Regions from separate parts of the Arthrobacter sp. NPDC093139 genome, predicted to be linked through region 3. Evidence: riboswitches for the same ligand, from Rfam matches in the RefSeq annotation. Region 3 holds a riboswitch; each other region holds the start of a gene.
The links. A riboswitch is a leader RNA that binds a small molecule or an ion and turns the genes downstream of it on or off. The one in region 3 is predicted to bind cyclic di-AMP.
Positions count from the first base shown of each region.

Region 1: linked by a shared signal. The riboswitch ahead of ACIP90_RS18985 (C40 family peptidase) and the one ahead of ACIP90_RS01740 (M23 family metallopeptidase) in region 3 are both predicted to bind cyclic di-AMP.
Region 2: linked by a shared signal. The riboswitch ahead of ACIP90_RS04185 (NlpC/P60 family protein) and the one ahead of ACIP90_RS01740 (M23 family metallopeptidase) in region 3 are both predicted to bind cyclic di-AMP.
Region 4: linked by a shared signal. The riboswitch ahead of ACIP90_RS13825 (hypothetical protein) and the one ahead of ACIP90_RS01740 (M23 family metallopeptidase) in region 3 are both predicted to bind cyclic di-AMP.

Region 1 covers NZ_JBIVOO010000016.1:60,713-68,398, reverse strand. Annotated here, with positions in the region: gene ACIP90_RS19020 (alpha-mannosidase) at 1-584, opposite strand, end outside; gene fdhD (formate dehydrogenase accessory sulfurtransferase FdhD) at 739-1,629, opposite strand; gene ACIP90_RS19010 (molybdopterin molybdotransferase MoeA) at 1,708-3,213, opposite strand; gene ACIP90_RS19005 (DUF6457 domain-containing protein) at 3,210-3,560, opposite strand; gene ACIP90_RS19000 (molybdenum cofactor guanylyltransferase) at 3,594-4,196, opposite strand; gene ACIP90_RS18995 (HNH endonuclease) at 4,220-4,720, opposite strand; gene ACIP90_RS18990 (NlpC/P60 family protein) at 4,943-5,722, opposite strand; gene ACIP90_RS18985 (C40 family peptidase) at 5,824-6,498, opposite strand; cyclic di-AMP (ydaO/yuaA leader) riboswitch at 6,569-6,762, opposite strand; gene ACIP90_RS18980 (M23 family metallopeptidase) at 6,877-7,686, opposite strand, start outside.
Region 2 covers NZ_JBIVOO010000002.1:224,886-232,571, forward strand. Annotated here, with positions in the region: gene ACIP90_RS04160 (hypothetical protein) at 9-1,013, opposite strand; gene ACIP90_RS04165 (RNA polymerase sigma factor) at 1,010-1,621, opposite strand; gene ACIP90_RS04170 (hypothetical protein) at 1,892-2,659, shown strand; gene ACIP90_RS04175 (VOC family protein) at 2,847-3,122, shown strand; gene ACIP90_RS04180 (GGDEF domain-containing protein) at 3,273-4,226, shown strand; gene ACIP90_RS04185 (NlpC/P60 family protein) at 4,300-5,097, opposite strand; cyclic di-AMP (ydaO/yuaA leader) riboswitch at 5,101-5,298, opposite strand; gene ACIP90_RS04190 (GTP pyrophosphokinase family protein) at 5,440-6,546, opposite strand; gene ACIP90_RS04195 (alpha/beta hydrolase) at 6,769-7,599, shown strand; gene ACIP90_RS04200 (insulinase family protein) at 7,596-7,686, opposite strand, start outside.
Region 3 covers NZ_JBIVOO010000001.1:342,624-350,309, forward strand. Annotated here, with positions in the region: gene recO (DNA repair protein RecO) at 1-545, shown strand, start outside; gene ACIP90_RS01730 (isoprenyl transferase) at 548-1,396, shown strand; gene ACIP90_RS01735 (class I SAM-dependent methyltransferase) at 1,468-2,118, opposite strand; cyclic di-AMP (ydaO/yuaA leader) riboswitch at 2,359-2,533, shown strand; gene ACIP90_RS01740 (M23 family metallopeptidase) at 2,539-3,381, shown strand; gene ACIP90_RS01745 (alpha/beta fold hydrolase) at 3,419-4,450, opposite strand; gene ACIP90_RS01750 (quinone-dependent dihydroorotate dehydrogenase) at 4,535-5,608, shown strand; gene ACIP90_RS01755 (DUF3043 domain-containing protein) at 5,759-6,361, opposite strand; gene ACIP90_RS01760 (dipeptidase) at 6,492-7,686, shown strand, end outside.
Region 4 covers NZ_JBIVOO010000008.1:115,508-123,193, reverse strand. Annotated here, with positions in the region: gene ACIP90_RS13835 (dodecin family protein) at 1-36, opposite strand, end outside; gene ACIP90_RS13830 (winged helix-turn-helix domain-containing protein) at 188-1,057, opposite strand; cyclic di-AMP (ydaO/yuaA leader) riboswitch at 1,829-1,991, shown strand; gene ACIP90_RS13825 (hypothetical protein) at 1,997-2,821, shown strand; gene ACIP90_RS13820 (HAD-IA family hydrolase) at 2,957-3,637, opposite strand; gene ACIP90_RS13815 (VOC family protein) at 3,674-4,051, opposite strand; gene upp (uracil phosphoribosyltransferase) at 4,112-4,747, opposite strand; gene ACIP90_RS13805 (phosphatase PAP2 family protein) at 4,760-5,602, opposite strand; gene ACIP90_RS13800 (nucleoside deaminase) at 5,662-6,174, shown strand; gene ACIP90_RS13795 (DNA glycosylase AlkZ-like family protein) at 6,181-7,440, opposite strand; gene ACIP90_RS13790 (glycosyltransferase family 4 protein) at 7,469-7,686, opposite strand, start outside.

The sequences.
Region 1 (7,686 bases), on a different contig from region 3:
ATGTCCTGCTGCAGCTCCCACACATGCCGGTTCAGTTCGGCAATGGCAATGCTGCCGAGCCGGTACTGCGGCTGGTCACCGGCGGTGGCCTTATCACCGTACGGCGTGGCCGCAAAGGTCCAGCCCTGCGCAACGTCGGGGTTGGCCGCAGCTTCGACATAGAAGTCAACAGCCATGCCGCTGCCCAGCAGTTTGAGCGGGATGTATTGGTTGCGCGGAGAAATCGCCTTGATGATGCTGCCGTCGGGCCGCCACGCGGTGCCTTCACACTGGAAGCCGGGGATTTCGGTGGTGAATCCGATGTCCACCACCATCTCCACTTCGGTGTCCGGCGCGGTCCCCCACGAGTCGGGAACCTCGCCCTGGAGACGGAGCCACATGGTCCCCCACGGCCGGCCCCACGCAGCGCCGTGTTCCTGCGGCCGGAAATCCTGGCGCAGTGCCTCCATGACGCGGACAGGCTCGTCCGGGACCTCCCAGCTGCTCAGGGTCAGGGGTACGCTTCGCGAGTAGATCGCGGGGGTGATCCGCTCCCGCAGGAAGCGGTCGAGACGGACTTCCGTGATCCGGCGGTCGTCGTGCAATGTGTTCCTCTTTAATGCGTGAGGCCGGCGCCGCCCGTTCCGGCCGTTTCGCCGGCCTGGGCGTCATCCAGCTGGTGTCCGGGCAGGTTCGCTGCCCTGAAAGAGCGGATCAACGTGTCCATTCGATGGATAAAATCTACTGCGTCGCGCCTGATTAGCCAAGCATTCGCGGCTCCTGGCGGGGCAGGTCCGCAAGGGAAATGCGGTGTCCGCCAGTATAGACGTTCAGGCTGCTTCCCCTGCTGAAACCGGCCACGGTAACCCCGCTGGACTCCGCGAGTTCGACGGCGAGACTGGAGGGAGCGCTGACGGCAGCCAGCACCGGGATGCCCGCCAGCGCAGCCTTCTGCACCAGTTCAAAGGATGCACGGCCTGATACCTGCAGCACCGTACGGGACAGCGGCAGGCGCCGCTCGCGCAACGCCCAGCCAACCACCTTGTCCACGGCATTGTGCCGGCCAACGTCCTCGCGGAGGCACAATAGCCGGGCGGCGCCGTCGTCATCGATGCTGAAGAGACCGGCGGCGTGCACGCCACCGGTGGCTTCGAAGACCGTCTGTGCTTCCCTGAGCAGGTCGGGCAGCGCAGCGAGGGTTCTTACCGGGACCGTGAGCGTGTCGTCGGCCGGACTGAAGTGCGACGACTTCCGGACGGCCTCGATCGAATCCGTGCCGCAAATCCCGCAGGAACTTGATGTGTAGACGTGGCGTCCGGTGTCCGGGAGCACGACGTCGGGCCGCAGCTGGGCTTCCACCACGTTGAAGGTCTGGACGCCGTTTTCATCTTCCCCGGCACAGAACCTCAGGGAGATGAGCTGGTCGGGGTCCCATATGACGCCCTCGGAGACCAGGAATCCCGCCACCAGGTCGAAGTCGTCCCCTGGGGTGCGCATGGTCACCGAGAAGGAGAGACTGCCGAGCCGGACCTCCAGCGGTTCCTCCACGGCAAGCACGTCCTCACGGTGCCGGACCGGAAATTCGAGGGCGGAGGGTGAGCCGTCCAAGACGTATCGGTGAATCTTGCGCCGTTGCGTCACGCGTCCCATCGGGTCACCCCTGGTGCCAGCCTGTTCATGCCTCCATCATTGCAAGTGGGGTGCCAGTACACCAACGGGCTGTGGTTTTCAGTCCAGGAGCGCACTCCAGTCCACTGGCCCGCTGTCTGCAGCCGGCTTGCCGGCCGACCGGTTCCCCGCCCTGCGGGGTGACGCCTTCGCTTTGGAGTCGGCCTTCTTGGGCTCGGGAATGGCCGGCCCCCACGGCAGTGCAAAGGCCGGAACGGTCTCGCCAAGCTGCACACCGTGCGGCGGGACCACCATCACGCCGTCAGCGGCGGCCAGTCCCCGCATCATCCCTGGTCCGGTGTGCTGGGAGGGCGAGGCCATGCCGTAGAGGAGCCGGAACGGCATGAGTCTGGTCCGTCCGGGGTCGGGATCGATCATGGTTCCGCACGGCACCTCCTGCACGGGAGGCATGGCCCCGTGTCCCAGTGCCGCGAGAAGCGGGGCGCCGACAGTGGACAGCGCCATCATTGCCGCAAGCGGATTGCCGGGCAATCCCAGCACGAAGCGCCCGTCCGGCAGTTCCGCAAGGACGGCCGGATGGCCGGGGCGCATCGCCACGCCGTCGATCACCAGCCGCCCGCCGAGATCAGCCACGGCGCGCCTGAAGTGATCGGTACCGGACACACCGGTACCCCCGGTGGTGATAACGACGTCGGGAGGCAGGACTGCTGCTGACGCCTCCGCCAGGCGGCCGTCCGGCTCCGCCTCCGGCCCTTCGTCCTCCAGTGCTTCCAGCCACTCGCCGTAGCTGTCCCCTATCCTGACCTGTCCGGTGCAGATACCGCCCATCATCTCCACGACGGAAGCCAGTTGCGGGCCGAAGGTGTCACGGACCTTGCCCGCTTCGGGGAGGCCGTGTTCGACGATCTCGGAGCCCGTGAGCAGCAGCTTTACCACCGGTTTGCCAACGACCGACACATCGTCGTGGCCGGCCAGGGCGGCGAGTGCCAGATGCGCAGGATTCAGAGTGATGCCGGCTTTGACCAGCACCTCGCCGGCAACGGCCTCTTCGGCCGCATTGCGGATGTGCTGGCCGTTTCGCGGTTCACCCGGGCGGGCGCTGCCGCCGAGGGTCAGTACCGGCAGGCCGTCCTCGTCCTTGGACATGACGCCGCTTTCACGGCGCAGCACCGCCTTCGCGCCCGGCGGAATGAGACCGCCGGTCACGATGACGCTGGCCTGGTGCGGCGCGAGCCGTTGCCCGGGTTCAGCAAGGATCCAGGGACCGCTGCCGTTGACGGCCCAGCCGTCCATCGCGGACGAAGCGTAGTGCGGAATGTCCTGCAGCGCGGTGATGTCCGCCGCCAATGTCCTGCCCAAAGCTTCCCGCAGCGGAACACGGCCGGCAGGGATTGGAGCAGCGCAGTCAAAGGCGGCCTGCCGTGCTTCTTCCCAGGTGTGTGCCGCATGCGTGGCAGGTGGATCCGCGGACACGATTCCACTGTCCGCGGGTCCACTGTCCGCGGGCAGTGCGTCTGTGTCGTCCTCGGCCGATGCAGCGTTCCCGGCTGGGTTGGTGGCCGGCTGGGCGGCCTCGGCTGCGGGATGTCCGGGGGAAGCGGTCATTCCCCCGGTGTCCCGCTGGGAGCCGCTACGCTGCTGGAGCTGCCTGCGGCCGGCGGAAAGGAGTCATCCCCTGCCTCATCGGCCGAGTAGGCCTTGGACACGGAACGGGCAACGTCCATGGCCGCCTTCATCGATGTGGAGTCAGGCGCCTGGCCCGAACCTGAGGCGAGCCCGGCGGCAAATCCGGCAATGAAGGTGGTCAGCGGCGCTGCGGGCCGGACCACCGAGTGCGCGGCCACCCCGGCAAGGGACAGCACCTCATTGACATCCACTTGCACGTCTTCGAGCTCAAAAGCCCGCAGCAGTAGACGGCACCACTCCTCAAGCGTTTCGTCCTGGCTTTTCATGCCTGCCTCCAATCTCAACTGCGGCTGCGACGTTCAGCCCGGATGATTGCTGGCGTCCACTCCCAATGCGGCGGCATCGTCCCAGGTATCCACATCGTCTGTGGAGCCGGCGGGCACGGTGACAGCCTGTACGTCAAGCCTAGCAAGGAGAGCGAAAACTGACCCATGGTTCAAAGCGTTCCGCGCCGCTGCTTCTTCCACCGCGCGTTCCAGCACAGCCGTGCGGTAAAAACCTGCCAATGGCTGACGCCGCCCGTCGCCGGAAACTGCCATGACGCCGTCGCCGCCGTGCAGCGCTTCCAGAAGGGCATGCACGGCATCAGCCACGCGGGGCATGTCACATGCCAGAACCAGAACATAGGCATCATCCCCGGGACGGGCCGGGGACTCCAGCAGGGCCAGGCCGGCCGCAATCGCGGCGGCAGGCCCGGCGAACGGCGGATCCTCCCGGCAGCTCAAAACACCGGGCGGAAGGTCGTGGGCTTCCGGGCCCACGACTACGATGCGGCGCGCACCTCGGGCGGCCGCAATCGACCGGTGCAGAAGGGTCTCACCCTCATAGATCAGTTCGGCCTTCGGCGATCCGCCGAGCCTCGAAGAACGGCCGCCGGCCAGAATGACTGCATCGAAGTACACATACCAAGCCTAGTGCGGACAGGTCAGGCGGCCGTCTCCGGAAGCAGGAAGGGATCCCACGCGGGGGTCGGCTTCTCCAGTTCCTTGATTTGCCAGATGGTGCCAACGGGAGGCGCCGGGACGAACCGCAACTTCCAGCCCATTTCCGCCGGGGTGTGATCCCCCTTGACGTTATTGCACCGGAGGCAGGCCGCCACGAGGTTTTCCCAGGTATCCGCACCGCCCCGCGATTTCGGCTGGACGTGGTCTATGGTGTGGGCTGCCTTGCCGCAGTATGCGCACCGGTGGCCGTCCCTGCGCAGCACCCCGCGCCGGCTCACTGCGGTGACCATGTTATAGCGCGGCCGGATATAACGGTTCAGGAGGATCACGGAGGGGCGGCCCATGATGTCCTTCGGCCCCACGACGGGATCGTCACCTTCGGCAACCACGCTGGCTTTTCCTGTGAGCACAAGAACCAGCGCCCGGCGGAAGGTTACAACCGCCAAGGGTTCATATCCAGCATTAAGAACGAGCGTGCGCATGCGCATACCTCTTCACGGCCGCACCCGGCAGAGGCGCGAGGGCCGGCTGCCCTCTGCATGTCCGGGCTATGGATCGACACCACAAGAGTAAACACTCTTAGCGCATATCGACGAATCGGCCTAACATTCGGCCACGGCGTGTCGGTGTTCAGCCCGGGCAGTTTTAAGACAAAAGGACCCCTGCCGCGGGGGCAGGGGTCCTTTTAAGCCTTTGCTCGTGGCTTAGCCGCCGACGCGGATGAAGACCGGGCCGGAGCCGACGTTGACGCTGAACAGCGCGGTGGTTCCGCCGTTCCAGCCACCGTGAACAGCCTGGCCGTTGCCGACGTAGACAGCGATGTGGGCCAGGCCCATGCCGCCGTTTTGGTAGTAGGCGAGGTCGCCCGGCTTGGCTTCGGCAGCGCTGACAGTGCGGCCGAGGGACAGGTAGCCTGCCGGCCAGCCGTGGTAGTTGATGCCCACGGCGGCCAGGGAGTTGGTGGCCAGCATGGTGCAGTCCTGCGAGACGCCCAACTGGGCGTACGCGGCAGCGGCGATGGCAGCTCCCTTGCCGCTTGCAGAGGACGTGTTGGCAACAGGTGCAGCTTCCACCTTCGCGGTGGCCTGAACTGCCGGAGCAGCCTTCACGGCCGGGGCTTCCACGGCAGGCGCGGCTTCCTGGACGTTGACGACCGGCTTGGGAGCCTCAACCACGGGGGCCGGGGTGGTGGTGATCGCCGGCTTCTCGTAGGAGATGGCGATGCTGGATGCAGCCGAAATCGGTGCCGACGCCAAGGACTGGACTTCCAGGGTGGACGTGGAAGCCGAGTCGCGCTGAACGTTGGTCTCAGCGGCGTTGGCGGCGATGCCGCTGGTCAGAACGAGTCCGGAGGCGGCAGCGATAACAGCAGCCTGACGGCCTACTCCGCCGGCGTTGTCGCCGACAGCCTTGGCAATGACGGACAGCGAGTTGGTCTTGGTGACCTCGGCGCGGTGGCGTGCAATGGTCGCACGTGTAGTCATGATTTCTCTCTTTCGTGTTCCACGGCCCGCTTGTAGCAGGCCGCGGTTTAGCGACGCGCCGGCGTCTTGGGGGTACGCCGAATCGTCTCGAATGGGGGGTTTTAGCGAAGGGTGTAGAACGAGGACGTGCCCGTGGCGGACACTGCATGCAGGATGGTGCCCTGCGAGGGGTTCAGCGCGCTGATCATCATGCCGTTGCCAACGTAGATGCCAACGTGGGCACCGCCGTTCTGCATGACCAGGTCGCCGGGGGCGGGAGTCGACGTGGGCTTCATGGCTGTCCACGCATTGACGCGCGGAATGCTGATGCCCGCCTGTGCGTAGACCCACTGGGTGAAGCCGGAGCAGTCCCAGCCGCTGGGAGTGGTGCCACCCCAGACGTACGGGCTGCCGATGCCGGTGTAGGCGATGCCCGCGAGACCTGACGTTGCACCCGAGCCTGCGGCGTCAACCAGTTTCCCGGCCTTGGCCGCGATGGTCTCCACGGCAGCTTCGGGGCTGGCCGTGTCGTCGCTGGACTGGGGCGCGACTGTCTCAATGACGGGGGCTGCCTCGGTGGTAACGGCAGGACGCTCGAAGGAGACGGTTGCGGTGGGCGCGGCGGTCACAGCAAGCTGTGCCGCCTGGGATCCGGACTCAGCGGAGGCGGAAACACCGATGTTGGCGTCGGATGCGTTGGCTGGCATGCCGGCGCTCAGGACGAGACCTGAAGCGGCCGCAATGACTGCTGCCTGACGACCTACTGTGCCTGCATTGGCGCTTACTGCCTTGGACACGGAGTCCAGCGGGTTCTTACGAACCGTTTGCGCACGGTGGCGCGCAAGATTGTGGCGTGAAGACACGAAGGTAGCCTCTCCCAATGCCTACGAGGTGAGCTGTCGGATTCGGATGGGAGTCACCCGGCCGCGCCGCTTCCTGGGAAGCTTTGCGACTTAACCCCAAGGCCTTCTTGCGAAGACCAAAATTGGTTCCCCCGCCCCTGCCAGACGATGTAATGCGAACGGACCTTGAGCGGTGGCAGAGTTAGGCAATCCACTCAAGGGCGTCAACTTCGGAAAAGTTGACGCGGTTTAGACGGTACAACAGTTCGGAGGGAATGTCACATTCAGGTCACGGTGTGTCACGAGAATCTGAGAGCTCTCCATCGGCTTTGCTTACAGCCAGCCTTCGGGATCCACGACTTCTCCGTTGACCATCACCTCAAAGTGGAGGTGGCAGCCGGTGGATGCGCCGGTGGTCCCGCTAAGTGCCACCGTGTCGCCCCGGCTGACCTTCTGGCCAACCTGAACGCTCGATGACGACAAATGGTTATACGTGGTTTCGAGGCCGTTGCCATGGTCGATGACAACCCTGTTGCCGCCGCCAAACTCGTGCCAGCCGGCAAACGTGACCGTGCCACTGGCCGCTGCATACACTTCTGTTCCGCACTGGGCTGCGAAGTCCTGGCCACGGTGGAACTCTCCGGCGCCGCCAGTGATGGGGCTCACGCGGTATCCAAAGGGCGAGGACTTCACCATGGTCGCCAAGGGCATGCCAAGGCTGCCGACGGAGGCTGCGCGGCTGATACTGCCGGCGGACTGGGCGCTCAGGAGCTGCTTGAGCTTGCCATCCGGGTCACCGGCTGTCGCAACGGAGGTGCGGCTGAAGTCAATCTTGGCTGCCGCCTCGGCGGAGACCTCTGGCTGCCCCGTGGCGGCACCTGCGGCGGCCGGGGCGCCGTGGTCGGCCGAGGCCAGGACCGGGCTCGTGGCGGGCACTGTGACGGTCAGCAGGAGGCCCGAGGCGGCAAGGGCCACGCCGACCTTCTGCCCGACTCCGCTGGCAGCGGCGAAGTCAGCGACCTGACGGAAAGGACTGCGTTGCTTCCGCGCTTGACGCTGCGCATCGCGGGGTCGCTCAGCGGCGACCGCTACGGGCGTGCGGGGCTCGGCAGCGGAGCCGGTAGCGCGGCGGCGGCCCCGGGC
Region 2 (7,686 bases), on a different contig from region 3:
CCGACCTCCTATTCGGGCGCGGAGTCGACGATTCGGTAGTCGATGGCGGTGTGACCGACGACTTCATTGGAGCCGAAACCGAAGGCTGCGTACGTCATGATGGTTCGTTCGCCGATGACCAGCCCGGTATCGGGGTCGATGATCATCTCTGCCCTTTGCCCCGCACGGAGGGGCTCTGTCCGCCCAATGGCTGTGCCGACCTTGCCATCGAAGTTAGCTTGCTCGCTGGCTGTGACCCCGGGAATCATGGCCAGCGCCTTGTAAAGGCCTGCGCGCAGGTCGGCAGGAATGAGTCCCATCCGCAGGATATCGGTAATACGCACGAAGTTGTTCTCATCCCGTGAGGCTGAACCTCCCTGGTACTGGGAGTTGAAGTGGTTGTACAGCGCCTGCCCGTCACGCGGCAGAGCGTCCAGCTCGTGCTCGGTCATCAGGGTCCACGGTCCCCCATAAAAATATCCGTTCTTGGCGCGGATGACCTCTATTCCCATGGGCACCGGGGCGGCGTCGCCCCAGTCCCGCCTGAGCACCCAGTCCTCACCGGGGGTGCCGGGAACGAAAACGTCGATGGTCTGCACGTTCATGCGGTGTGTCATATTTCCCGATTGATCCATTCCGGAAGCACCCCAGTTGGCGTGAGTGTGGACCAGCAGGTACTCGCCCGGCTTTGGCACGGGATCGACGAAGGTCATTGACTGATCCGCAACCTTCCGCAAGACCCCTGCTGCGTGCGCGCTTTGCGCCGTAATGCTAATCTGCCCGACCACCAGTGCCCCGACTGTTGCCGCCGCGGCGCTGAGCAAGACCCGCCGGGTGGGGTGGGGGCGGGCCGGTGGGGCAGGTTTCAGCGCCAGCAGGGAAGACTCGGTCTGGTGGCTGAGGGGGCCGTGGCTGCGCGTTGCCTTCCCGGGCCTGTACCTGCTGGGGTCCTCGGCCCCGGCGAGGGTTGGCAGCTCGACGAGTTGCTTGCGTAGCGCTTCACGCCTGTCTGCCTGGAACTGGGATGTGTTCATGATGTTCTCCGTCCAAGAATTGCCTGTGCGCCAAGGTCTTGTTCATGCACTACTTGGCTGAACAGGCCTCCGAGCCGGGATTTCGCCCGGTGCAGGCGGGACTTCACTGTTCCGTCGGCGATGCCAAGGGCAGCGCCGGCCTCTTTGACTCCCAGGCCCTCAATGACGCACAAGGTGAGCACGTCGCGCTCCGGCGGTCTTAGTTTGGCAAAGGCTTCCCGAAGGGCAGATGACCTGATTCTGGATTCGTCGGCTTCGGCAATGTCGTCGGCGATGTCTGCCGCATCCTGTGGCGGCGGGAGTTGGTTGAGGAAGTGCCTGTAGCGGCGTTGCTGGCGGACGTGGTTGCGGAGGGTGTTGTTCGCGGTGACCAGCAGCCAGGGCAGTATCGAGTCCTTCACCATTCGGACACTGGCCCGCCGGCGCCATGCCTCATAGAAAACCACGGCGGTGATGTCCTCAGCCAAGTGAGGCACGCTCACCACTTTCAGAGCATGACGCCACACCCGGTCATGATGGCGGTCGAAGAGAACGCCGAAGGCGTCACCATCACCGTTGACAACCTGGCTCCACAACACCTCGTCCGAGACATCCGGTTCTTCGCCCATACCTCATAGTGTCCGGCCACCCAGATCGGTTCCATGATCTGACGAGGGAATTTCGGTAACGGGATTTGAGGCCCTGACTACGGCGGCGTGGCTGTCCTCGCGCTGCACCTCCGCATGGTGTAGTTCCTTCGCTGTTGTCCTGCTCGGATGACCGCCCCAGGAAAGCCAGAATCTTACCCTGACTGTAACTCTTGGCCGTCTCCCGGAAACTTACCTATCGAGCGGGACGTCAGCCCGCCGTCGAAATAAGACATTGGGGGAGATGCAGAAATGAACTCGAATCGCGCACGATACTTCACGACGGTCACCATGGCCGGCTTTGCCGCCAGCCTCGTACTTGCCGGATGTGGGCCACAGACAGGAACTGATCCTGCCGCCGGCTCCCCGAACGTGGCGATCAGTGACACGACCGAATCCGCGCCGATGCCAGTCTTCGCGCCGGCTTCCACGGCAGGAGCGGTGGCACGGGCCGCCAGTGCGGTCCCGGCGTTAGTGCTGTCCGCCTCAGCGGCGAAGCCGGCGGCCCCAGCGCTGAAGACCTTCATATTCCCGGATGGACACATCTCGTTCGCCTACCCGGCGACATGGACGGTGCGAACCGTGCTCCCACCTGCCGGCGTCCCCGGCGTTGAAGCGATCGTCGCCGACGGTTCCGGCAACGATCTGCTCTCCTTGGGCAATGGCGGCGCTGCTGGTTGTGTTGGCGGTCCCGTGTCGCGTCGAGTGTTCGATCAAGCGGCGGTTCCGGGAATGACCGCATCGGACGGCAGGGAGCCCGTTTTCGGGTTCGTCGTGGAATCCTATGGCGATGGCGGTGGCGAGGCCTACTTCATGGGGCTGAGCGAGCCCCGATCCCTGGAGGAAGGCGAGGGCGTATCATCCTGGTGCAATCTCGTGCCAACAGGTAATGGCGGTCTGAGCAGCCGTGTTCTTTTCAACGATCCCGGGTTTCCGAACAGGGGCGCAGCCAGAGCCTGGATGGCAACCGACCAATACGCCCAACTCAAGGCGCTGCTGGTAAGTCTGACCTACGCCTAAGAAGACCCGCACCGGCCGGGGGAAGTGACCACGCTATGAGGAGTTCAACCTTCCAGGGAGTCGAGATCATTTTCTCCCGGCCGTGGCGCGGGTCGACCCAACAGCACCATAATTGGGCCATGATTGGTTCCTGGCATGCCACCGTCTTCGACTGCGCGGATCCGGATCCGCTCGCTAATTACTGGGCATGATCCGCGTCCGGGATGATCCTGGCTGGATCACGATTGGTGGTGCCGAGGATCGACCTGCCCTGGCGTTCCAACAAGTGGAGGACTACCGGCCACCGCAGTGGCCGGGGCAGGAAGTTCCACAGCAGGCACACCTCGATGTGCGTGTGAAGGACCTCAACGAGGCAGAGCGGCAGGTACTTGAGATTGGAGCGACGTCCCTCAACCGGGGCACTGATGCGTTCCGCGTCTATTTGGACCCGGCAGGGCATCCATTCTGTCTCGTGCAGTGGTGACAGGAAGATGCTGGGGAGCCAGACCAAGGGTCTATTGGCAACAGGCTGCTGAGTCAGCATCGCGATGTCTTCCGCGCCCTGACTGGTGAACCGTGGGCCGGTGCGATACCGGTGCGATGCTGGTCAGCACAACGGGTGGGGATTCGGGGGTTGGGGAATGGTGCTGGAAATGTCCTGCTGGTCGCCGGGGCAGGGAGCGCCTGGGCCGGTGCCCGTTCGCTGCGGACGCCGAAATTCAACTTCTGGCTTTTCAGCGCCGTTCCCGTCGTGGCTGGCGTGGCTTCTGCCCTCGACAATCCTGGCGAGAACGTCTGGTCCGGGGGCGCCGTTTTTCTCGCGTCGATGTCGCTGATGATTGCCCTCACCGCACGCGAGCTGTGGCGTTTGGAGCCCGGGTACACGCGGGTCCGAATTCCAATGGCCATCGCCGCAGCCGGTGTTTCAGTGTTCTACCTGGGCCGGCTGACCGTCTTTATCGCTGCAGGCCCCGACAGCCCGACGTTCGTGACCTACTTCGGATCCGCCGTGACCACCCTGGTTACCATGGTGCTCCTGGCAGTGGTCTCCTTCAGCATGGCCGGGCTCAGCACGGAGCAGCACACACGGGCGCTGACAACCGTCGCCAGCCAGGACGGGCTCACGGGCTTGCTCAACCGGTCGGCATTCCTGGATATGGCGTCCACACAGCTCCGCCGCGGCCGGGGCAGCAAGAGCGGGGGAGCGCTGATCCTCGCGGATCTGGACCACTTCAAGGCCATCAACGACACCCATGGCCACGCCGCCGGCGACCTGGCGCTTCAGGCCTTCGCCGACGCCTGCCGTGCAACGGTCCGCTCCACGGACCTCGTGGGGAGGTACGGCGGCGAGGAATTCATCGTGTTTGCCCCGGGCGCGAGCCCCTACTCCGCGGAGATCATCGTCAAGGAAATCAGCCGCCGGCTCGCCGAGGGGTCGGTTCCCGACGTACCTAGAATGCCCACCGTCAGCTACGGCATCGCTGCTGTGGACGCGGGGGTGCTGAGCCTTGACGGGCCGATTGCAGCCGCTGACGCCGCGCTCTATGAGGCCAAATCCCTCGGACGGAACCGGGCAGTTCTCGGCTAGCAGAAGAAGCCGGTGCCCCGCTGCCCCCAAGGCAGCGGAACACCGGCTCCGGCGTAAGCAGGCTTCGGCGTTGTCAGGCGCCGGCGCGCACGAAGGTGACGGGGCCGGTGGCAGTCAGCCAGGACAGCGGGTGAACCACGGTCTCGTTGACGCCGTTCATGCCGCCGCTGAGCACCTTGCCGTTGCCCACGAAGATTCCCACGTGGCCGGACTGGACCACCATGTCGCCGGGCTGGGGAGTGGACACGACTTTGCCGTGGTTCATGAACTGCATCGGAGCAAGGTCGCCCACCCGGATGCCGGAGGCGCCGAGTGCCTTTTCCACCATCGCGGTGCAGTCCTGGGTGATGCCCAGCTGGGCGTAGGCGGCCGACACCATCGAGGCATTGATGCCGCCAGCGGCGGCAGCGGGAGCCTTCGCGGGCGCCGGTGAGGACTTCACGGTGATCTTCGGTGCAGAGACCTTCGGGGCGGGCGCAGGCGCGGCAACAGGGGCTGCGGCAGGCGCTGGAGCTGCGGCCCGCTGGGCCGTCGGCTTTTCGACGACGACGGGCTCCTGCACCACGGGGGCAGGGGTGGACTTCACCGCAGGTCGCTCGAAGGCGATCTTGACGCTGGAGCTGGCGCTCAGGGGTGCCTGGACCTGGCTGGCGGCCGTGGACGCCGACGCGGGGGCGGCGTCCTTCTGGGCCGGCGCGTTGGCGGCGTTCGCTGCCATGCTGCCGGTGAAGGCGAGTCCCGATGCCGCGAGGATTACGGTTGCCTGGCGTCCCAGTCCTCCGGCATTAGCCGTGACAGCACGCGATGCGGATACGAACGGATTCGAACGGCCGGCCGCTGCGCGGCGGGCACGGGTAAAGCGTGACGACATGAAGGAGCCTCTCCCGATGCCTGCGAGGTGAGCTGTCGGATTCGGATGGGAGACACCCGGCCGCGCGCCCTGACAAGTTCAGGAACTGCGTGGCTTCACCCCAAGGCCCTTTCGTGCGGGCCAAAATTGGTTTCCCCGTCTCTGCCGTGCATGGTCTGTGAACGGATCCCGGGCAGCGGCAGAGTTAGGCAATCAGCGCGGGAGTGCCTTCCTCGGTGAGGAAGGCACATCTTCCACGGTACGGGAGCCCTTTCCAAAAGTCACATTAAGGTAACGGAGGTGTGTCGCGCGCCGGGTGCTGACTATTCGTGCTGGTAGGGCGGAACCCAGCCCTGCCGACGCCTACTTCTTGGTTTGGCGGTACCGCTCGATCTGTTTCAGCCGCCGCAGGAGGCTGTCGCGCCGCGGGTGCGGGACGGCGTCGGGCTCCTCGGCGGTGAGGTCGATGTGCTTCGTCCCGTACTGCCAGAGGAGGAGGTCATCCAGCAGCCGGTCCGGGCCGGGGGAGTAGCGGTGGTCCAGGGCCTTGCGGACCTCGGTGATCCTGTTGGCGCTGAGCAGTCCGGCGAGCTGGACCGTCTGGTTCAGGCCGTGGGCCGCCATGAGTTCGGCGGCCCATCCCCAGTCGTCATCCACTTTGCGATCCACGTGCGGCAGCAGCGTCCGCCAGACGTCGCGGATGCGGTTGGGTGTGAGCGGGGCGGCGCCTTCACCGTCCATGTCCCAGTAGCCGCGGACCTCCTCGTAGCGCTCGTGCAGGTCCGCGAAGGCGCTCTCCACTGTCTCCAGCATGGCGGCTGTGGCGGTGAACTGGCGGTCGAAATGCGGGGTCCAGGCCCGCGGATCCTCTGCCTTGAAGCGGATGTCGTGTTCTATCTCGCTCCATGCATGCGCGAAGACAGTGCGGATCTGGCATTCGAAGAAGTAGCTTCCGTTGGGCTGCGCATCTGGGTTGAAGACCTTCTGGTACTCCTTGACGGCCTCATTCTGGATGGTCCGCAGAATCAGGTGGCGGCTGGAGTAGCCGTATGTGCCGGACTCGATGGAGCCGATGTCCTTCTCACGGTCTCCGCGGCAGTCGAACAGCTGCCGCTGCCGCTTGATGAGGTTGGCCACCACCGCATTTTCCGCAGGAAGCTTGGTGATGACGCGGACACCCACCATGTCATTGAGGGTGCGGAACGGGTCGGGAAACTTCAGGACGCGGGGGCCGCCAGGTTCCAGGGGCTCCTCGGTTCGGGAGATTTTCTCCCGGAAGGAGTCCACGGTCTTGGTGCGGCCGGTCACGAACAGCGGCGTGACCTCGGTGTCCTTGAGCATGGTCCGCAGCATCTGCAGGACGTCACGGGTGACAAGCTTCAGGGCAGGCCGGACGCGCTCATACAGTTCCACGTTTTCCTGCACGGAGTCGCGCTGACTGATGTCCAGGCGATCCCAGTTGCTTGCCATGGTTCCAAACTATCAAGGGCGTGCGACAGTCGCCGGTGTGACACCCGCCCTGCCACCTCGGCCACTCTCTTCCGCCCGGAGGGAGCCGCGTCCCTGTAGGCTCGGGACATGGCTGATGTGCGCCGTCGGACCCTGCCGTTCTCTGGACTGCTGGGTGCTACGGCAGTGGTGACGCCGGGGGCGCTTGTTGCCTCCTGCCCACCCGGACCCAAGGAGGATGCAGTGAAGCGGCAGAAGTACCAGTACGGCGACCACCCCAGCCAATGGGGCGAGCTCTTCCTGCCGGAAACGCCGCCAGCATCCTCATCACGGAACGGCAAGCGGCCGGCGACCCGAGGCGTCGTGGTGGTCATCCACGGCGGATACTGGCGCTCCCAGTACGGGGCCGAGCTGGGCGAACCGCTGGCAAAGGACCTCGCAGCCCACGGAATGGCGGCCTGGAACCTGGAATACCGGCGGGCAGGCAACGGGGGCGGCTGGCCGCACACCTTCGAGGACGTGCTGGCCGGGATCGACAGGTTGCGCGGAGTCGCTGAAGAGCACGGACTTGACCTTGCCAAGGTGGTGGCGCTGGGCCACTCTGCCGGCGGCCACCTCGCCGTCTGGGCGGCAGGACGGGACCGGCTGGCCGGGCTGGGAACCCCCGATGCTGACCGGCAGGTGGAGAGGAACCTCAACGGCGAGGCGGTACACCTGACAGGCGTGGTCAGCCAGTCCGGGCTGCTGAACCTCGCCCAGGCGGACTGGCTTGACCTCAGCAACGGGGCGGTCAGCAACCTCATGGGCGGTTCGTCCGGGAAATACCCCAAGCGCCACAAGTATGCCGACCCCATGAGTGCGGTTCCGCTGGACGTGCCGATTTATGCGGTGCACGGACTCGAGGACCGCACCGTTCCCATGAGCCAGTCGGAAGCGTACGCCGCAGCAGCCCGGGCCGCCGGGGCGCCGGTCCAGGTGGTCAAGGTTCCGGGCGACCACTTCGCGCTGATTGACCCGAAGGCCTCGTCCTACCGGAAATGCCGCGAGCTCGTGCAGGAGTTGCTCGGTTCCTAGGGGAGGGCTGGCATGAACCGCCGGCCCTCACCTGCCCGGTCCAGGATGGTGTCCATGGCCTGCCGGCCGTTGCTGAACCATTCGGCA
Region 3 (7,686 bases):
CCGGCAAGTCCCTAGACATCGTCACCCAGGCCGTCGCCAAGGGTGCCTACGGCGGAAACATCGCCGCCGACTACGGCAGGTACACAGTTGCCGCCGCCATGACGGAGACCGCTGAAAAGCTGACAGACGTCGACGGCGAGGCCGGCACCGCGCAGTACAACCTGCTCGTCGGGGCGCTGGCAGCCCTGAGCCGAGGGGACCACACGCCGGAACTGATCCTGGACTCCTACCTGCTGCGCGCGCTGGCCACCGGCGGGTGGGCTCCCAGCTTTACCCGCTGCGCGCGCTGCGGTGCGGCCGGGCCGCACAACGCCTTTTCAGCGCCGCTGGGCGGCATGGTCTGCGGGGAGTGCCGGCCGCCCGGATCAGCGGCCCCGGCCGCCGAGACGGTGACGCTGTTGGGTGCTCTGCTCACCGGAAACTGGACGACGGCGGATTCCTCACTGCCGCTGCACCGGCGGGAAGCGGCAGGCCTCGTGGCCAGTTACCTGCAGTGGCATCTTGAACGTGTCCTGAAATCCCTCAAACATGTGGAGCGTACCTAACAGTGTCCTTGGGAAAGAAGAGCACCCCTGCCCGGCGCCGGACCGCTCCCGTGGTCCCGCCTTATCCGCACCCTTCCGGTGCTGTTGCCCCGGCGATCCCGGCGGAATTCGTGCCCCGGCACGTGGCGATTGTCATGGACGGCAACGGACGGTGGGCCAATCAGCGGGGGCTGCCCCGCATCGAGGGCCATAAGGCGGGGGAGCCTGCGCTGCTGGATGTGGTGGCGGGCGCCATCGAACTCGGCATCAAGTACATCACCGTCTACGCATTCTCCACGGAGAACTGGCGGCGGTCCCCGGAGGAAGTGCGCTTCCTGATGGGATTTAACAAGGATGTGCTGCGCCGGCAGCGGAACCAGCTGGACGACTGGGGCGTGCGGGTGCGCTGGTCCGGCCGCCGGCCCAAGCTCTGGGGATCAGTGATCCGCGAACTGGAAGAAGCCGAGGCCTATACCGCCGGAAACAGCACGTGCACGTTAACCATGTGTGTTAATTACGGTGGCCGCGCCGAGATTGCCGACGCCGTCTCGGCCATCGCGGAGGACGTCGCCGCCGGACGGCTCAAGCCCGGTTCCATCACGGAGAAAACCGTCCAGAAGTACCTCGATGAACCGGACCTGCCCGACGTCGACCTGTTCCTGCGGAGTTCCGGCGAGCAGCGGCTGTCTAATTTCATGCTCTGGCAGTCGGCCTATGCCGAGTTCGTCTTCCTGGACACGCTCTGGCCGGACGTCGACCGCCGCACCCTGTGGGACGCCGTGGGCATCTACGCCCAGCGGGACCGCCGCTACGGGGGAGCGGTGGACGCTGCCGAGACTTCCGTGGCGGCCGCCACCCATCAGCCCGGGTAGGCCGGGGCTTCACCCTCACGACATTCGAAGAAGTTTCCTTGGCACGCGGCACTACTACGCGCGCCCAGGATCTAATGCTGTGGTTTGCCAAGCAGAATGGCGGCCTGCTGGTGGCTTTCCATGGCTCTCGGTGAGCGTACCAGTTGTGCACGTGCCACGAAGCCTTGCTCAGCGAACCGGGTGGCTACTTCCCCGGGGGAGTGCAGTTCTGCTCTGAGCTCGACATCATGTCCGTAGGCATGGTTAATAGTGCGGTGGCCGCTGCCGGCCTGGAAAGCGATGAGCGCCGAGCCGGATGGGCGGAGGACTCTCCAGAACTCCCGCGCAATTGCCGGCAACTCTGCCCGGGGGGAGTGGATGATCGAGTACCAGGCAAGTATGCCGTCGGCAGCAGAATCGGATGCCGGCAGGTCGGTCAACTCTCCCACTTCAAAGCAGAGACCGGGGTGGAGCTGCTGCGCGACCCGGATCATCTGGGGCGACAGGTCCACACCTGTGACGTTCAGTCCCGTGCGGGTCAGGTATTTGCTCATCCGGCCGGCGCCGCATCCGGCGTCGATCACTAGCCGGTCCGCGGAGGTGCGAATGTGGCCCGCGAACTCGTCGACCATGGCCATGTCGAGAAGCGACTCAAAGGCTGTATCGGGGATCACCCTCGAGTAAGCCTCGGCAACCGAATCGTAAGCGGTTCTGACCTTTATCAGGTTCTCGTGGTCAACCATGGACCGAGCCTACCGACACGCCTTGCCTCCTGTTGGCCCGCCGCCACTCCAACCCCGCCCGCCGGCAGCCAGCAGGTCGGATTTAGGGCACCCGTCTAGTCGCTTTCTCCCCGTTCTGCAACTGCAACACGCCATCCTTTACGTAACGAATTTGTAACACCGTGTTTTTCTTGGTTTCATGGTTGATACCACATACCTTCACCGGGTATGCGTGTACCCGCTTCGCCAAACCCCGCCGGCGGTACATGAACCCTTCACTCCAGGCGGGGGCGGAAGACCCATGAAATGACGCCTTTGGGCGTCTTGGGGTGAAGCCTGGCCCTGTCACTGCAGCCTGTGAGGCGCGCGGCAGGGGAGGCCGGACAGTCCACTCGTCCGAATCCGACAGCTAATTTCGCCGGCGTTGAGAGGACCTACGCTGTGCCTTCCCACGACAATCACGGCCTGCGCCGTGCCATTTTCTCGCGCACATCCGGTAAGGGTCGCCACCGGGCAGCCTCATCCCCGGTGCCCAGGCCGCGAGGCCGCGGCCAAAAGCTGGCTTTTGCGGCGGCGGTGACGGGAATGATCGGCATGACCGTGCTCTCCACGGCTCACGCCGCCCCAACAGGGATCTTGGCCATGGGGGAGGTTCCTGCCAGTGCAGTGGCCGCTCCGGCCGCACAACCCTCCCTGCTCGCGGATGCAGGATCGTCACTGGTTTTTGACCAGCCCCAGGTCAAGTCCTCCCCGGCAGCGAAAGCGGCGCGGAAAGCGGCACCGAAAGCGGCGCGGAAAGCGGCATCGAAGCCGGTGCGGAAACCGGCGCTGAAGGCCGCACCCAAACCGGTACGGAAGCTGGCACCGAAACCCGCCCGGGCTTCCGCGCCTTCGGCGGGCCTGCGGGCACCGCTCGCCTCTACGATCGTAACTTCCCCATATGGGCACCGCGTCAATCCCCTGACCGGGGCAATCGGCGAATTACATACGGGGCTTGACTTCGCCGGGGCGTGCGGCACGCCCGTTCTGGCTGCGGCCAGGGGAAAGGTCACCGAGGCAGGCTGGAGCCCATACGGCGGCGGAAACCGGATTGTTGTTGACCACGGCAAGGGACTGAAGACCACATACAACCATCTGGCCAGCATCGGCGTTTCCAAGGGCCAGACCCTGGCGCAGGGTGGACGGATAGCCGCTGTCGGAACGACCGGCAGCTCCACCGGCTGCCATCTTCATTTTGAAGTCATGGTCAATAACAGGACCGTCAACCCCGCCAGCTACCTATAGGCAAACAGGGCGACTTTCTGGCTGCACCTGGCCACTCTCATGGCAGCAGACCGAAGGATTCGTCCTCAGCGGCAAAGCCGTGGATCCACCGGGCCAGCCGCCGGTATGCGTCCGCGCGCACCTCGGCACGGGATAGGAAAACATCGTGCAGGGCGCCGTCGATCCGCTCCACGGACACGCTCTGGCCCAGTGAGAGGGCCCGCACGGCGATGACGTTGACGTCCAGTACTGCGTCCGTCCTGCGCATCTCTTCGGTCCAGAACGGCCCGTTGGCGCTTGCACCGGAAATCATCACCAGGATGGGGATGCCGATATGGAGCCCGCGGGCAACCTGCGCCTGGCCGGCAAGGACTGCGCTGAGCCAGCCGGCGCGGACCGGAAAGGCCATGGGAGGCCGGTACTTGTCATCAAGGGTCCATTCCCCTTCGGCTGAGTTGCTGATGCTGCGCCAGTAGAAGCCGCGCTCGGGCAGGCGGAGCACAGCCTCCGGCCGGAAGCGGGCGAGGGGCTCCACCATGGTCCAGGCGGCCCGCCGGACCAGGGAACTGCCGTGCATTTCCAGCCACGGACTGTTCAGGACCAGCTGTGACACCACCCCCCGATTCCGGCTCACCCACAGGGCCGCCACGAGGCCGCCGGTGGAGTGCCCCATCATCACAAACGACAGCGGCGCCGCGGGCTCCATGGCGGTGATCATGCCGACGGCGGTGCTGATTTCGGCGTCGTAGTTCGCCAAGTCGGCAACGTAACCGCCGTGCGCCTCGGGGCGCAGGCTGCGGCCGTGGTTGTGCATGTCCAGGGCGAAGAACTCGAAGTCCTGGCCGTTCCAGAAGCGTGCCAGTTCAACATTGAAAAAGTAATCGCTCCAGCCGTGCAGGAACAGCACCGCACGGCGCCGGTGCCGCTTCCCCTGCGCCGAAGGTGGCGCTGGGTTCGCCGCAGGCGGTGCGGGGTTGTTCAATGGGGCATAGCGGACAAGCGTCGCCGTCCGTGCGACGCCGTCGCTGCCCACGGCCTCGAAGGCAAAGGATTCGAAGCCTTCGCCGAGGATGTCGCTCTGCCACTCCATGGCACCAGACTAGACGCGCCGCTGGTGGTCGACACGTGCCGTGGCCGGTTTGGTCTGCACCGCCGAAGACGGAAAACTAGAGGCATGCGCGTATATCCCACTTTCTTCAGGCTGGCCTTTTCATGGATGGACGCCGAACGCGCCCACAAAATCGGCTTCAAAGGCATCCGGCTGGCCCATTCCACCGGGGCGGGCCGGTTGCTGGCACGGTTTACGGCCCCGCCCGCGTCCCTGCAGACGAATGCCTTTGGGCTTACCTTTCCCTCGCCGTTCGGGCTCGCCGCCGGCTTTGACAAGGAAGGCCACGGCATCGAGGCCCTGTCGGAGCTCGGCTTCGGGCACGTGGAGGTGGGGACCATCACCGGCCGCGCCCAGCCGGGCAACGAACAGCCGCGGCTGTTCCGGCTCATCGAAGACCGCGCGGTCATCAACAGGATGGGATTCAACAACGACGGCGCGGCGGCCGTGGCACCGCGCCTCAAGTCAGCCCGGGCTGCCCTGCAACGGCGTCACCCCAAGGTTCGTCCCCTCATCGGCGTCAACATCGGCAAAAGCAAGGTTGTGGAACTTGAAGACGCTGTAGAGGACTACCTCATCAGCGCGCGCAGCCTCGCTCCGGCTGCAGACTACCTCGTGGTGAACGTGAGTTCCCCAAACACGCCGGGCCTCCGGCTCCTGCAGAACGTGGAGACGCTGCGGCCCCTTTTGACGGCTGTGGGGGAGGAAGCTGACAAAGCGGCCGGCCGGCACGTGCCCCTGCTGGTCAAGATCGCCCCGGACCTCAGCGATGAGGACATCGACGACGTTGCCCGGCTCGCACTGGACCTGGGCCTCGACGGCATCATCGCAACGAACACGACCATCGGACGGACGGGCCTGAAGTCTGACAGCGAAAAGATTGAAGCCTGCGGGGCGGGGGGACTGTCCGGGGCTCCCTTGAAGGCCCGCTCGCTGGAGGTTTTGCGTCGGCTCAGGGACGCAACGGACGGCCGCCTGACGCTGGTTTCCGTGGGCGGAGTGGAGACGCCCGAGGACGTCCAGGACCGGCTGGATGCCGGTGCCACGCTCGTTCAGGGATACACGGCGTTCCTCTATGAAGGTCCGTTCTGGGCGGCGCGCATCAACAGGCGTTTGGCGAAGTCCCGGCGCGCTGCCTAAACGCAGCCTGCGCGTTCCTGTGCAGGAGGGCCACCGGCACAGGGATTTCCAACGTAGAAATACAGCAGCCCCCGGCGGTGACACCGCCGGGGGCTGCTGTATTTTCCGCGCCGGATCCGGAACGAGGCCCGGAGAATGGAACGCTGGGGGTCAGGACGGGAACTGGCCGCGCCGCACCTGCGCCTTGGGGAGGCGAAGCTTCCGGAACTGGAGGGAACGCATTGAGCCATACCAGACAGTGCCGCGCTCCACCTCGCCGAACTTCTGAGTCAGCCGCTTGCGAAGCTGCCGGGACAGGATGAACACGTCCACGAAGACTGCGAGGAACATGACCCAGAAACCGCCGAGGACATATATCATCTGTTCGCTCGAGGACGGAACCACCAGGGACACGATCACAAAGATCAAGGCACCGAACATGAGGTATTCGCCGAGGCTGAACCGAGCGTCCACATAGTCGCGGGCGAACCGCTTCTGCGGCCCCTTGTCACGGATCGGAAGGAACCTCTCGTCGCCGGTATCGAGCGCCTGGCGCATTTTCAGGCGCTGCTCCTGCACGGCGGCCCGCTCGGCGGCCCTTGAGGCCTTGCGGTCCTCGGGCACGAGAGGCCGCTTGCGTGCTGCTTCCTGCGCCTTGCGCTTGGGCGTGGGTGCCCCCTTGCCCATGACCCCGGGCTGCCGGGCAGCTGCATCAGCAGCCTGCTGGTCTACTACGTCCTGCGCCGCTGGCGCTTCTTTTTTACGTCCAAACACCAAATCAGAATACCTTGCAGGACCGCGCCTGCGGTCATGCCGGAGCGAGGGCCAAGCCCCGTGACACCCGCATGGCGGGCCTTGTGCCGCCTTGTATGTCGTGGCCTGTGCCGCGGGTAGTGTTTTGGCCATGACTTCAACATCAGCGGCCACTCCGCAACAATCGGGCAGTTCGGTTGCCGGCGTCGATACGGACGCCCTGCGCAATGCCGTGAGCGCCGGCTTTGATGCCACCATTTCCGATCTGAAGGACCTGGTCAGCATCCCCGGCATCGCCTGGGCCAGCTTCGATCCTGCGCAGCTGGACCGCAGCGCCGAGGCCGTTGCCGCGCTGGTTCAGGGCGCCGGTTTCGAAGATGTCCGGATTCTGCGCTGTAACAAAGTGGACGGGACGGCCGGCGGACCTGCCGTTGTGGCGCGCCGCGAACCGGCAGAAGGAAAGCCGACCATCCTGCTCTATGCCCACCACGACGTGCAGCCGCCGGGCGATCCGGTGCTGTGGGAATCCGAGCCCTTTACCGCCGTCGAACGTGATGGGCGGCTTTACGGCCGCGGAGCCGCCGACGACAAAGCCGGAATCATGGCGCACATTGCTGCCTACGGAGCCGTGACCCGCGTGCTCGGCGAGCAGTTCGGGCTGGGCGTGACCCTGTTCTTTGAAGGAGAGGAAGAAGCGGGTTCGCCGACCTTCCGCACGTTCCTGGAAACGCACCGGGAACTGCTCCGTGCCGACGTCATTGTCGTGGCGGACTCCAGCAACTGGAAGGTGGGCATTCCGGCGCTCACCACGAGCCTCCGCGGCCTCATCGACGGAACCATTGAAGTCCAGGTCCTCGACCACGCAGTGCACTCCGGGATGTATGGCGGCCCAGTGCTGGACGCCCCCACTCTTTTGTCCCGTCTCATCGCTACCCTGCACGACGATGAAGGCAGCGTGGCCATCGACGGACTCACAGGCTATGACGAAGCCGCCGTTGACCTGACCGAGGAGGAGTTCAGGGCCGACGCTTCAGTGCTCGACGGTGTGCAGCTGGCCGGTACGGGTTCGATTGCCTCCCGCATGTGGACCAAGCCGGCCCTGTCCATCATCGGCTTCGACGCGCCCGCGGTTGAGATGGCCTCGAACACGCTGCTGCCGCGGGCCCGGGCAAAGTTCAGCCTCCGCCTGGCCCCCGGCCAGGTGCCTGCCGAAGCCATGGACGCAGTCCGGCGCCACGTCGAAGCCAATGTGCCGTTCGGGGCGGAGGTCGTGTTTACGCCAGGGGAGAGCGGCAATGCCTACCTCACGGACAGGGGATCAGCTGCGGCCGAATATGCCATGTGGG
Region 4 (7,686 bases), on a different contig from region 3:
GTTTGCGCTCAAGGTGGTGATGCGTGCGACAGACATGGTCTTCCTCCTGGTGGCCGGACGGACGATCTGAGCCTACGCCGGACCAGGAAAAGTCAACAGGGTCCAAGCAGCCGCCCCCGGCGGCACATGCAAAAGCGCCCGCCCCTCGATCGAGGAACGGGCGCTGCGAGGATCCGCGAAGGGGAAATTAGATCGAGTATTCCGGAGCTGCCCAAACGATAACCTCGGGGTGCTCGTAGAAGCGGTAGCCCTGGCCGCGGACGGTGCGGACGGTGTTGGCGAGGCGGCCCAGCTTCGAGCGGAGGCGGCGGATGTGGACGTCGATGGTGCGCTCGTTGGGCACCTCTTCCGCGTTGCGCCACAGGCCTTCGAGAAGCTCGTCGCGGCCCACCGTGCGTGTGCCGTTCTCGACGAGGTAGTTGAGGAGCTCGAACTCCTTGAACGTCAGGTTCAGGGATTCGCCGTCAAGGTGCACTTCGCGGCGGGCGAGGTCGATCAGGACACCGGACGGGCGGGGATCCTGGGCCGGCTGCAGCCGGGTGGTTTCCGTGCGCTGCCGGGAGTTCACCGTCGGGTCGCCAAAGGTGGAACGGACGACGTCGAGCGCGGAACCGGGCGCGCTGGCCGGCGCCACTGCAACGGCAGCGTAGCTCTCAGCGCCGGAAACCAGCGACTGGGCGTAAGCCCGGATTTCCTGCGCCAACTTGGCAATGGAGGTGCCGGCAGCTGCGGCGGTTTCCTCGTCGATCCCCATGTACAGAACAAATCCGCGCGCCACGTTGTCGTTCTGCACCGGCCGGACGGTGGCGCCCGGCGCCGGAGCCACGACGGGCGTGGGGGCGGTCATCGGTGCGGCTTCTTCAGTCTGGACAGCGCGGAGCTGGCCGTAGGAGTTGGGGTTGTACCCCTGGGGGGCGTAGCCCGGCGCGGGAACGGCGGAGCCCTGGCCGGCGGGGAACGCCGGGCGGGCGCCAAAACCTTGGCGGTGGCCTGACGCCTGGCCAGGCTTGTTGGCGTTACGGACGGAGATGTGGACGTATCCAGATGCAACTGACATGAATGCTTACCTCAATGTGAATGGCCGTCATCGCGGCTCGAATGCTTGGTTCCCGCAATGAGTTCTGGGGAGGGCGCCCGACGCTGGGCTCTGGGGGCGAATGCCTAAAAACTTTGTGGGGTGGAAAGTTAGGCGTGCATTCGACAACAGCGCATGTCGACAGCAGCGGGTGTGCTGGGCCAATAATCTGCGGCTGCAGGTGCTGTTGAGTTCTTGTTCACATTGGAAGTGTGCAACGTAACAATGAGAACTTGCAAGTAACAATGGGTCGCTCGGTCCGCATCGTGAGACGAAACGCACGATTGTGGGCCAAATCACAACTTTGAAGACTTCAGACTTTGTCGACGTTTTTCCAGAACGAACGTTCAGAAAGACCATTTTTCCGAATTATCTGCACGAAACTCCCTGTTTGCCGACGATTATTCGACCAGCTCAATTCTGCCGGAATTAGGCGGCAACGAATCGCCAATTGTCCAGCTATGACGCGGGCCGAACGGAAAATTTTGGGTAGGGCATTCTTTCCCCGGTCGGGTCAAGCGGGCCGGGGGTACCGCGCCGCTCGGCCTACGCGGACCAACGACGCCCTTGGGCTGGGATTCACAGCCGGAGGCCGGACCGAGTTCACCGTCAGCCTGCCCGCGCAGCACTTCGCGCAAGGTGACGCGCCGATGTCGTGATGGCCGTTACCTAAATGTGACTTAAGCGTGAGCCTCCTGTACGGTCGATAAGGTGCGGCCATCATCTGGGCCGCATATCCGGATGGACGCCCAGCTCTGCCGCTTCCCGGATTCCGCTTGACCAGGCAGAGGCGGGGGAACCAGAGTCCCGGGCAATCCGCATCAGCCCTTGGGGTGAAGCCGACACGTGTGTTTCCGTGCGGCCGGATGACCTCATCCGAACCCGACAGCTAACTCCGCAGGTGTTGAGAGGCAATCCACCATGTCTGAATTCAAGGTACCAACGCGCCCTGATCGCGATCCAAAACAGTCCCGGCAGCAGATTTCACGCCACCGCGCCGAGCCCGCCCGCCCCGTATCAGCCTGGGGCCGTCTCACCGCCAACATCCCGTCGTTCGGCCGCCGCGCAGCCGTTGTGACCACAGCCTGCGCCGTCCTGATCGGCGTCGGTGCGGCCGGCCAAGCGGCCGAGCAGGCCACCCCCGCGGCAGCGCCTGAGGCAGCAGCGGCAACAACTGAAGCCCCGCCGACGCTCAACTTCGACAAGACGCTGATCTCCGCCCTGCCCAGCCCCACAGCTGCCCCAGTGGCACCCCAGTCCGTTGCCAAGCCGGCGGCGCCCAAGGCTGCACCTGCTGTGAAGGCCGCACCCAAGGCCGCCGCCAAACCGGCGCCCGCCAAGGCTGCTGCCGCCAAACCCAAGGCCGTCGCACCGGCCGTAAAGGCCGCCCCGGCCAAGGTCGCCCCGGCGCCCAAGCCGGCGGCTCCTGCGGCAGTGAACGACCCCGCCGGCGCGCAGGCCTATGCCGCCAGCAAGCTGTCCTCGCACGGCTGGGCAGCGGACCAGATGCAGTGCCTGAAGAAGCTTTGGACCAAAGAGTCCGAATGGCGCACCACTGCGACGAACCCCAGCAGCGGGGCCTACGGTATTGTGCAGTCCCTGCCCGCCGAGAAGATGGCTAGCTCCGGGGCCGACTACCGCACCAACTACCGCACCCAGATCAACTGGGGCCTGGGCTACATCAAGGAGCGCTACGGCTCCCCGTGCGCTGCGCTGAACTTCCACTACGCCAACAACTGGTACTAAACCGGCACCAGTCTGAGAACGTGCCAGGCATTTCTGCACCGGTTTGAGCGTCCGAGGGGCCCGGGATCCACGTGATCCGGGGCCCCTCGGCGTCGGTGCAGCATGCTGCGGGCGGGAAAGTGGTGCAGAAATGCGTCAGAGCAGGAAGGAAATGACCCGGCGTCCATCCTCGTCGGCTCCCACCGAGGCTGTGACAGCGGAGTAGTCCGGGATGTGCGGCACACCGTCGGGCACGACGCCGGTGTTCGGGCCCACCGCCACCGTCCGGATTCCGGCCGCCAGGCCTGCAGCTATGCCGGCCGGCGCGTCCTCGAAGACCACGGCATCCGCAGGCTCCACGCCCAGCAGCTCCGCGGCGCGCAGGTACCCCTCGGGATGCGGTTTGCCGTGGGTGACAAGGTCCGCCGTGACGGCCGTGCCCGGCATGGCCAGACCCGCTGCGCCCATGCGGACGTCCGCCAGCACGCGGTCGGCTGACGTCACCAATGCCACCGCATCGGCTGGCAAGGCGCGCAGGAGTTCAGCAGCCCCCGGCAAGGCGACAATGCCTTCGGTCCGGACGCGCTCCATCGCACCGAGTTCAGCGGTGAGTGCAGCAACATCTGCACCGGCGGGGGCAAACCGCCGTACGGTGTCCCGTGCCTGCACGCCGTGGGACGTCCTCAGGATCTCTGTGATGTCCAGACCATAGCGCGCGGCGAACTCACCCCACACCTGTTCCACCACCGCCGTGGAATCAACCAGTGTGCCGTCCATGTCAAAGAGAACGGCACGGGCAACCAGGGCGGTGGAGACGGATTCGGCAGGAAGGTTCATGGATCCATCCTGCCTCATGGAGGGCAGGGCGGACGTCTAGCCGTTCGGCCGGTGGGCCATGTACTGCACCGCCCACTTGTTGCCGTCGGGATCGGCAAAGTAGACAAAGTGGCCCCAGTCCTGGACGTCGACGTCACTGACGTCCACGCCGTTGGCCTTCAACTGCTCGTGGGCTTTGTGGATGTCGCTGACCACAAGCTGGAGGCCGGGTGCTGTACCGGGAGGAGCGTCGTTGAGGCCCTCGCCGATGGCAATCGAGCAGCCGGAGCCCGGAGGGGTCAGCTGCACGAAACGGAGACCGTCCATTGGCCTCTCGTCGTAGTCGGCGTTGAAGCCGACCTTGTTGACGTAGAAGTCCTTTGCGCGGTCTACATCGGACACCGGGACAAAGACGAGTTCAAGTTTCCAGTCCATGGTGCACAGGCTATCCCGGAGGCAGAACCATCCGGAAGGGTGCGGGCAGGGTAGCCGAAGTCAGTGGGCGATGCCGTACAGGCGGTCACCGGCGTCGCCCAGCCCGGGCACGATGTAGGACTTCTCGTTGAGTTTCTCATCAATCGAAGCCAGCACGATGGTGACGTTGGCGTCGGAGAGCTCTTCCTCGAGTTTGGCCAGGCCCTCAGGGGCGGCCAGCAGGCAGATGCACGTCACGTCGGAGGCTCCGCGCTTGAAGAGGAACTTGATGGCCTCGCGCAGCGTGCCCCCGGTGGCGAGCATCGGGTCCAGAACGAAGATCTGCCGGTCCGTGAGGTTTTCCGGCAGCCGTTCGGCGTAGGTGATGATATCGAGGGTTTCCTCGTCGCGGGCCATGCCGAGGAAACCGACCTCGGCCGTGGGGACCAGTTTGGTCATCCCTTCGAGCATGCCCAGGCCCGCCCGGAGAATCGGTACAACCAGCGGCGTGGGCTTGGTGAATGCGGTGCCGACGGTGGTGGCAATCGGGGTCTCGATGGTGACAGGCTCGGTGCGGACGTCTCGGGTTGCCTCATAGGCGAGGAGGGTGACGAGCTCCTCGGTCAGCTGGCGGAAAACTGGGGACGATGTGTTCTTATCCCGCAGGACGGTGAGTTTGTGGGCGACCAGCGGGTGGTCCACGACGAGAGTTCGCATGGGTCAAAACTATCACCCGGAAGGTGGCCTCCCGCCGCGGCTTCCGCCGCCTGCGGCAGTGCCGCCGGAGCCTTTCTCCGCTTGGGATCCCCCTAGGTCGGAGGACTCCTTATCCGGCATGCGGGCCGGGTGCTCGAAGGTCGGGGCGGGACCTGCATGCTCACGGCGCCGGATGACGTGGAACAGCCGGTGTGCCAGGATCACCATGCCGACCCACGCGAAGCCGAGCAGCCACGCCGCCATCACATCGGTCAACCAGTGGTGCCCCAGGAAGACCCGGCTCAGGCCCATGGCGATGATGAACAACAGACCCACCGTGATGACGGCCACCCGGACCAGGTTCCTGTACGTCTGCAGGCACATCAGGTACACAACCACCCCGATCACCACCGTGGTGTTGAGGGTGTGTCCGCTGGGGAACGAGGGCGAAAACTCGAACGGCGGAACGGCATCGATATGCTCCGGGCGGACCCGGCCCATGAGCGTCTTGCTCACAGTGGTGGCGGTGATTGATACTGCCGCCGCCCCGCCCACAAGGATGAGCGGCCGCCAGCTGCGGCTGACATAGGTCAGCCAGGCAACGAGGATGCTCGCCAGAATGGGCATGCCGATGCCGCCGCCGATGTTGGTGAACGCCGTCACGGCAGCATCCAGCCCAGGATTTCGGTACTGCTTGGCCATCTCAAGGGCCGGCTGGTCCAGGCCGGCAACGCCGTCCTTGGCCACAACACTCTGGTAGACCTCGGCCCCAAGCAGCGCCAGGGAGATGACCAGGAAGCCGCCCAATATGAGTGTGATCCACAGCGCCGCGTACGGGCCGAGCCACCGGCCGAACCGATCATTCAGGGATTTCATCATCTCTCCCGGTCACGCGCTGTCCGAAGCTAAGTACCCTTCGAAACTATCATTGAGCCATGGCACCGGCAGATCCGCAACACCTCGAATGGATGGGCCTTGCCCTCGAAGAAGCCCGGCGGGCGCTGGCCACCGAGGACGTGCCCATCGGCGCCGTCGTCATCGGGCCCGACGGCACTGTGCTGGGATCCGGACGGAACGAACGCGAGGCACTGGGCGACCCCACCGCCCACGCCGAAGTCGTCGCCATCCGGGAAGCGGCTGCCCGGCTCCGCGAACAGTCTGTGCGTCAGGGCGGCCGTGGAGACGGCTGGCGGCTCGAGGACTGCACCCTCGTGGTGACACTGGAACCATGCGCGATGTGCGCCGGGGCCATCGTGCTGGCGAGAATCCACCGTGTGGTGTTCGGCGCCTGGGATGAGAAGGCCGGAGCGGCCGGGTCTGTCTTCGACATCCTCCGCGAGCGCCGCCTCAACCACTGGGTGGAGGTTTATGCGGGCGTCCAGGAGGAGGAGTGCGGTGCCGTGCTGCGGGAATTCTTCGCCGCGCACCGGGGGGCCCCGCGCTTGTAGGGCTCCCTACCCCTGGCTCCCGGCAGCATTCAGTGCGTCGATCCGCTCCTGCCGGGACACCGGCGAATCCAGGCTGTAGGACCGGAAATCGCCGAGGTCCTCCTGGATCCAGGCTTCCACCTCGGCGATGCGTCGTGTAACGGCAGGGGTGGCACCATCGAAGACCCAGTGCGCGATCCGCGCCTTGCCGGGGTCGTACTGCCAGAGTCCGATGATGCGTCCGCGGTCCAGGATGGGGTGGTCCGGGAGGTCCGCCTGCAGGGCCAGGGTGGAATTCAGCAGCTTCCTTCCCTTGTCCGCCTCGGCGAACAGGTCAGCAGAGTTGCGCCGCTGCAGCACCAGCGAGTCAGTTCCTGCCAGCAGCTGGATCTGTTCCTTCCCTGGTGCCGTAAACGCGCTGAGGCGGTCGACGTCGTCAGGCATCATCCACAAAGCCCCGCCTCCGGCGGTAGGAATCTCGGCGGTGGGAACCTCGACCGCGCCGGCGGCGGCCAGCGCCGCTTTGCTCTGGGTGACGGTGAACCCGGTGAACCACTGGGACTGCCTGAGGGTGGCGCCGCCGGTCCAGCCCAGGTAGCGGCGGATCAGCTCGGCGCGGGCCTCCTCGGGGCCGAGGGTGGTGCGCGGCAACCCCCAGAGGGTGTAGGCGTAGCGCTGCTGGTCGAGCCGCCCGTTGATGGGAATCCGGCGGATCCGGCCGTCCGCCTGCAGCAGCCCCAGTGCCGTCGGCAGGGTGGTGGACACACCCTTTTTCTTGCCCTCGTCGCCGAGGCTTCGGACGGATTCGCCCAGTTCCTCCTTGAGCTGTTTGGGGTCCAGGGGACCTTCGGCTTCAGAGAGCACGTGCAGGACCTGTTCTTCGAGCAGGGTGATCTCGCCGCGGTCCACGCCCAGCCGGGCCAGGACCCTGAAGGCCTCTTCGAAGTTCTTGCCCAGGCTCAGGGCCCATGCGAAGTCCGCCCGCCCCAGGACGTAGGTGCAGCCCCGCGCCGTGGGAAGCTCCTGGATTTTCAGGTCCAGGACGTCCTGGTCGACTTGTTCGCGGCGGATCCCGGCCCGCGCAAAGAGCGTGAGGTAGGGATTGGCCCCGCCCAGCGACCGTGCCCAGCCGGCGCGGGCGAAAACCTCTTCTGGCGTGGCACCGGCGAGTGTGCCGTCCAGTCCCTGCCTGTGCCAGGACCATGCCCGAAGCAGTGCGGGTGTGAGCCGTTCAGCGCGGAGACCGTCGGCGCCGACGCTGTCAGGGACCGAGACGCGGGTAGTCATGGGCTCATTGTCCACCAGCATCCCGGGGCTAGGAATGCCCGGGCTGCGGTGTCGCTTCGCTGATGACGTCCAGCACGCACCGGGCGGTCGTATCCCAGCCCGGCAGCCGCTCCCTGCCCGCGAGCGCCGCATGGCGCCACGCGGCCTGCCGCTCCGGCGAGGTAAGCCAGCCCCGCAGCGCTGCCGCGAGCGGGGCCGGGTCCGAGTCAAGGACGACGACGGCCCCTGGCAGTGAGTCCAGCGTGG